3 regions of the Exiguobacterium sp. s161 genome follow, and region 3 is predicted to be linked to each of the others. Evidence: riboswitches for the same ligand, from Rfam matches in the RefSeq annotation. Region 3 holds a riboswitch; each other region holds the start of a gene.
The links. A riboswitch is a leader RNA that binds a small molecule or an ion and turns the genes downstream of it on or off. The one in region 3 is predicted to bind thiamine pyrophosphate.

Region 1 (2,202 bases), on a different contig from region 3:
AGAACAGCAGAAATGTAGCTCCCCATGCTATACGCTACCTTAAAGTTACGTGTCGAAGCGGATATACCGGATAACACGATTAATATCGGAATGATGTATCCAAGAAATCTTACTTTGACTCTACCAAGCATTCGTTGTACAGCATATGCTGCACTGATCACAAGTGCGATCACGATGATTTCCATTCCAATCCCTACTCTCACTAAATGGTATTCCTAATTCTACCATCTAGTGATTCAAGAAGATACCGCTCGTGCTGGAATCGTTTCGTAAACTGACGCAAATGTCTCTTCCGTCCACCCCATGTGCCAGAAGAGTAACTCATAGTAACAACTCGTCACGAAATGACGTTTCATCCGCTCGCGTTCCGTCGGGCTCGCTTGCTCCGCCAGCGCATCAAGCCGTGCAATCTGTTCAAAGACGACCTTTTCAAACCATTCCGAGCTATACGTGTCGATCCATTGCTGATAGATTTTTTCTTCCGGAGTACACGTCAGTAATTGCTGTCCGACTTCATAATACAACCAGTAACATGGCAAGATGGCAGCAATCGTCTCACCGAGCGTTCCTTCACTCGCATGATGCATGTGCGAGACATACGCATATGCTGTCGGTGCCGGTTCAAATGCTTCAAGGTCTGCTGCCGTAATACCGAGCGGCTCAAAAAATGATTGATGTAAGCTCAACTCTGCCTCATAAGTCGAAGTCGCATGTTCGGCAAGTGTCGCGATCGTCGCGAAGTCGTCTGCTTTTGATGCTGCCTTCGCTTGAATCTTCGCAAAATGTTTTAAGTAATAGGCATCCTGCATGACGTAATGCCGAAATTTCGAGAGCGGTAACGTCCCCTCCCCGATTCCTTGTACGAATGGGTGCGTAAAACTACTATCCCAATACGCTTGTGCCGCTTGTTTGATTTCTTGTGTGAACGTCATGATCTCATCCTCCTCGTTTAGTTATGAAACGAAAAAACACCACCCCGAAACACACGGGCATGGCGCAAGAAGAACAAGACTTGACGCCACTTCCCTCCGTAAGTACGAACTTAATCAGGTTCAAAGGGTCCGAACGTCTTCGTTCGTCTCAGTCGGTCTACCGACTCCCCTAGTGGTCATTATTCGATTCAAATTCACTATAGCATGCTGAAAACGGAAGTCAAGTTGTCTCCTTTTCGCTATACTATGGAGTGTCAGAAGACGGATATCGTCTCCATCTGCAGACCGATTCCGAACAGACATCGTTCCCGTACACTAAATTTAGTACCTGATACTATAATTCATTCTGTTACTTACAATTGGAGGATTTCATTATGCATACACCAACAAAATTCATGGCATCAGCCGTTATCGCTTCTGCTTTATTACTCCCAACAGCCGCATCCGCCGAACAAGTCGTCGATAAGACGATCGTCACACTCGGGGAGTCGCTCGGCGCAAAAGATAAAGCATGGGTGCTTTCACGTCTCAATGCACCGGAAGGCATCACACCGATCATCGCCACTTCTGCTGACGAGGAAAAATATCTCGGGAAAAACATCCCACAGTCGCAAAAAGGCGGCAACATGTATTCGTCGGCTAAAATCGAACTGACGGAAAAAGGAGATGGACTCTCCGTCTCGACGGAAAACATCACATGGGTGACGAAGGATATGTATCTCAACGCTCTCGTCACAGCGGGTGTCAAAGATGCCGACATCACGATTACTTCCCCTTACAAGGTGACCGGGACATCGGCACTGACAGGAATAATGAAGGCGTACGATCAAACTTCCGCTGAAACCGGGATAAAGTTAAGTGACGAACGCAAGGATTTAGCACAGCAAGAATTATTGGTCACATCAGACGTTGGAAAAACGGTCGGCACGGATAAAGTCGCTGACTTGATGAATGAGATCAAGGCTGAGATCGCCAATCAAAAACCGGAAACCAAAGTCGAGATCGAAAACTTGATCGTCCAAGTCATTCAAAATAACAATATCCAGTTGTCTGACGCACAAATGGACCGGTTGACGAATCTATTCAATCAAATGGAGCAAGCGAACATCAACTGGGGACAAATCGAAAGTGGACTCAAAAATGCGGGACAAGACATCCATGCCTTCGCAACATCAGAAGAAACGAAAGGGTTTTTTGCTAAACTATTCGATGGACTCAGTGACTTCTTCAGTTCAATCGCAGGTGTGTTCAAATAATTCAGACTTCCGTA
Region 2 (2,202 bases), 380 kb from region 3:
CGAAGGATTGATTGCCGATACGCCAGGTTTCTCGAACCTCGATTTTCCGTATGATATGGAAATCGAGGATGTACGGTGGAGTTTCCCTGAATTCGTGGCTGTACAAGATGATTGCAAATACCGAGGTTGCTTGCATTTGAATGAACCCGGTTGTGCCGTCAAGGAAGCCGTCGAAGCCCAAGAAATCATGTCCTCTCGTTATGAGAACTATGGTATGTTTATAGACGAAATCAAGAATCGAGCCCGGAGGTATTGAAGATGATTAAAATTGCACCATCTATCTTATCAGCAGATTTTGCGAATCTCGAACGCGATGTTAAAGCAGTCGAAGCAGCAGGCGCGGACTATATCCATTTTGATGTCATGGACGGTCAGTTCGTACCGAACATCTCATTTGGATTACCTGTGCTTAGCAGCTTACGTCAAAAGACGGATATGATTCTCGATGTCCATTTGATGATCGACCAGCCAGAACGTTTCGTCGAGGATTTCGTCAAAGCAGGGGCGGACATCGTGACGTTCCACGTCGAAGCGACGAATCATGTCCATCGTGTCTTGCAACAAATCAAAGCAGCGGGCGCAAAGGCAGGAGTCGTCTTGAATCCCCATACGCCATTATCAACGATTGAACACGTCCTTGAGGATGTCGATATGGTTTTATTGATGACGGTCAATCCGGGCTTTGGTGGACAAGCCTTCATCGAGCGTGTCATGCCGAAACTCGCAGCACTTGCGCAAATGAAAGCAGATCGTGGTCTGACATTTGAAATCGAGATTGACGGTGGCGTCAATCCGGAAACGGCAAAGCTTTGCATCGATAACGGTGCGAACGTTCTCGTCGCAGGATCAGCAATCTACAATGCACCAGATTATGCGGAAGCGATCACTAGCATTCGTCAAGGGGCTGCCGTATAATAAGAACGAGAAAACGAAATATGATGACCGCAAGGGGTGTCGCTTGAAAAGCGGCTGAGAGAAGTCTTTTAGACTTTAACCCTTCGAACCTGTTCCGTTCAAACGGACGTAGGGATGTGGCGCACGCAGGCAGTACGGCGTTCGTCGTACTGCCTTTTTGCGTCCTCTCGTACAATGAAGGAGGAAAATAGCATGAAACGGTTACAAATGATGATGGAAATTGCCATCTTCGCCAGTCTCGGAGTCGTCTTTGATTTACTGATTCCATTCAAAATGCCACAAGGAGGCTCAATCAGCTTAGCGATGTTACCGATCTTCGTCATGGCATTTCGCCACGGTGTCGTCGGAGGGGTCGTCACGGGAGCGCTTGTCGGTACGATTCAATTGATGTTCGCTCCACAAGTCTTGACGATCGTTCAACCGATGCTTGACTATACGATTGCGTATGGTGTCGTCGGATTAAGTGGTCTGTTCGCGCGTCAAGTCAGACTAGCCGCGCGCAATGGACAAAAGAAAAGCTTGATGGCGTTCGTTCTCCTGGCGACGTTATTAGGCGCAGGACTCCGTTATATCTGTCATGTCATCAGTGGAATCGTCTTTTTTGCCGAGTATGCCGAAGGTCCAGTCGTACCGTATTCATTGATTTATAACGCGACATACATGGTACCGTCTTACGTTCTTTGTGGTGTCGTTGCGGGTCTTTTATTCACGACTGCGCCACGCTTACTCCGTTATTCGGCACGAGGCGTCTGAGATGCGGGCGATTCTCGTCTGTGCCGGTCCGCGAGAAGAAGCGCCGGATTTACGGAAGTTTTGTCAGCCAGGTGACTTTATCGTCGGTGTCGACGGTGGTGTTCAGACGATTGAATCGTTTGGGCTGACATGCGACCTGACGATTGGTGATTTTGATTCTCTTGGTTATGTACCAGAAGGGGCAATCGTTCATCCGGCCGAGAAAGATGAAACGGATCTCGAACTGGCACTTCGTACAGTCTCAGAGAAGAAACAGTTTGAGGATACCTTCATCATCGGGGCGACAGGTGGGCGGCTCGACATGACCGTCCAAAATGTATATCTATTGAAGCGATACCCAGAGGCACGACTCGTGACGAAACGAGAAGAGGTACGATACTTGGCTGAGGGAACGTATGCAGTCGAAGCAGGGAGCTATCATTATCTTTCGTTCATTCCACTCGTACCATCGACTTTAAGCTTATCCGGAGTCAAATATCCACTTGATGCACATCCAGTACCGGTCGGAGGTTCCTTGACCGTCAGTAATGAATG
Region 3 (2,202 bases):
GTTGGTTCATCTAGTAATAAAATCGTCGGCTCAAGTGCCAGGACCGCGGCGAGCGCGAGGCGTTGTTTCATCCCCCCGGATAGACTCGCGATTGGTGTCGAGAAGGGGAGAGGGAGACCAACGAGTGCGAGTAAGCGTTCAATGCGTTCCTCCATCTCTTCGCGTGGAATCGACCGGTTTTCTAAACTAAAAGCGATTTCGCGTCCGATCGTTTCCATGCAGAACTGTTCTTCTGGATTTTGAAATAAGACTCCGACCGAACCGGACCGGGTAACTGTACCAGTCTGTTCGACTTCGATCGTCTCCGGTGTCAGTCCGGCTAGGGCATGAAGCAGTGTCGTCTTGCCACTCCCACTGCGTCCGAGCAGAAGGGTCGTTCCGTGTTCGATCGTCAGCGATACATGATTGAGCACCGATTTCATCTGACCGGGATAGCGGATGCTGAGATCGTCGACAGTAATCATGCGACTTCCCGTTTCGCACGTCCTGCCGCAAACCCGTTCAAGACACCGGTCGCAACAAGGCGACGGATGAGAATCGCTGCAAGCAAGCCGCCGAGTAATGCACCACTAATCATTTGTAAACCTGTTGTCGCAAGCAACGTCGTCGTCGTGTAGTAACCGAATCCGTTCGCGATCAGACTATAGACGATGCTACCAATTGCGGCTCCAACACCCGATAACATCAATGTCCAGGTGTCATAACGGCGATAACGCGTCATCGCGAAGACGAGTTCCGCACCAAGTCCTTGGCAGACCCCGATCAGTAGAGCCGATAAGCCAAAGTGACTACCCGTGAACAGCTCGACGGCTGCCGCGACGATTTCCGCGATGAGGGCAGCACCTGGTTTTTGAATGATTGCTGCGACGAGCGGGCTTGCGATGATCCAGATCCCAAACATCCAGTTGGCACCGACTGGCCCGAAGATTGCAGACATCGGTAACCAGAGTGTCGACCAACCGAGATAGATGACCCCGCAAGCGACGGCGAGCATCATCATGACCATAATTTCTTTCATTTTCCAGTGTTGCATCGTGTTTGTCCTCCTTTAAGTAGGGGAGACACCAAAAAAGACCGCCCTCCGTAAAAAAGAGAGCGGTCCTCAGAAAAACTGCGCGCAGCAGGAGTCATTGGATGTGATCGCTCCACTTTCCTACGCTAGTATGAACTAGATCAGGTTCGAAGGGTCCGAAGTGAATCGTCTCAGCCAAATGGGCTCCCCTAGTGGATATGGTAATAGATGATACGCTGTTCACTTTAGGCAATCTTCTGTCTATTGTCAAGACACAAAAAAACGATACGCCACGAAAGGCGTATCGTTAAACGACTTATTTGTTGTCTTCGTTCTCTTCTTTTGCTTCTTCTGAAGACTCTTCCGTAGCTTCCGCTTCGTTGTCTTCGCCAGCTTCCGCTTGTGCCTCAGCTTCTGCTTCTTTGATTTCCTCAAGCTCTTGTTCAAGCGTTGATTCGACGACAGCTGCGACTTGAATGTCGCCTTCTGTGACGATACGGAAATCTTTTTGTTCCGGAAGATCAGCTACAGAGATTGAATCGCCGATTTCGAGGTTTGTGACGTCGACTTCGACGTTCTCTGGTAATTTATCTGGTGTTGCTGCGACTGTCACTTTAAAGAGTGTCTGTGACAGGAATCCACCGACTTTAGCACCAGCTGCTTCGCCGATGAGTACGACGTCTGCTTCGACTTCTGTCTCTTCATCCATTTTAACGGCGATGAATTCAACGTGATCGACAGTTGGTGTGAATACATCCATATCACGACGGTTGATTAAGACGTTAATATTTTTACCGTCGAGTTTCAGTGAAATCAAGACGTTCTCACCGTTTTCTCGAACGATTTTAAGCAATTCTTTTTCTTCAAATGCGATTGGTGTACTTTCCACTTTGTAACCATACACGACACCAAGAGCTTTTCCTTCATGACGTAATTGTTTACGGAGTGAGCGTGGACGTACCTCGCGTTTTTCGGCTGTTAATTTAACTGACATGTTCATTTCCCCCTTGAATTTGGTATAGCCCTCAAAAGGTAATGAATGTAGGAGCAGGACAAGTCCTGAACAATTTAAATATGCTAAGACAATCGGTTCCAGACTCGCATTGAATCTGACGCTTTCGTGACTTTGCATTTCTCTCCCAGGTCATTACGCTGATATTGAGAAACATGTGTGAGTAAGTCACCGTTTG

Region 1: it holds a riboswitch for thiamine pyrophosphate, as region 3 does, so the genes downstream of both, tenA (thiaminase II) here and KNQ14_RS06460 (ECF transporter S component) in region 3, are expected to answer to the same signal.
Region 2: it holds a riboswitch for thiamine pyrophosphate, as region 3 does, so the genes downstream of both, thiT (energy-coupled thiamine transporter ThiT) here and KNQ14_RS06460 (ECF transporter S component) in region 3, are expected to answer to the same signal.

What each region holds. Positions count from the first base shown of each region.
Region 1 is NZ_JACSNH010000003.1:279,910-282,111, reverse strand. Features, by position in the region: gene KNQ14_RS10995 (hypothetical protein) at 1-185, opposite strand, end outside; gene tenA (thiaminase II) at 237-932, opposite strand; TPP riboswitch at 1,007-1,113, opposite strand; gene KNQ14_RS10985 (DUF1002 domain-containing protein) at 1,307-2,188, shown strand.
Region 2 is NZ_JACSNH010000001.1:896,982-899,183, forward strand. Features, by position in the region: gene rsgA (ribosome small subunit-dependent GTPase A) at 1-256, shown strand, start outside; gene rpe (ribulose-phosphate 3-epimerase) at 259-915, shown strand; TPP riboswitch at 938-1,047, shown strand; gene thiT (energy-coupled thiamine transporter ThiT) at 1,108-1,668, shown strand; gene KNQ14_RS04350 (thiamine diphosphokinase) at 1,670-2,202, shown strand, end outside.
Region 3 is NZ_JACSNH010000001.1:1,275,678-1,277,879, forward strand. Features, by position in the region: gene KNQ14_RS06455 (ABC transporter ATP-binding protein) at 1-464, opposite strand, end outside; gene KNQ14_RS06460 (ECF transporter S component) at 461-1,033, opposite strand; TPP riboswitch at 1,134-1,233, opposite strand; gene KNQ14_RS06465 (50S ribosomal protein L25/general stress protein Ctc) at 1,329-2,006, opposite strand.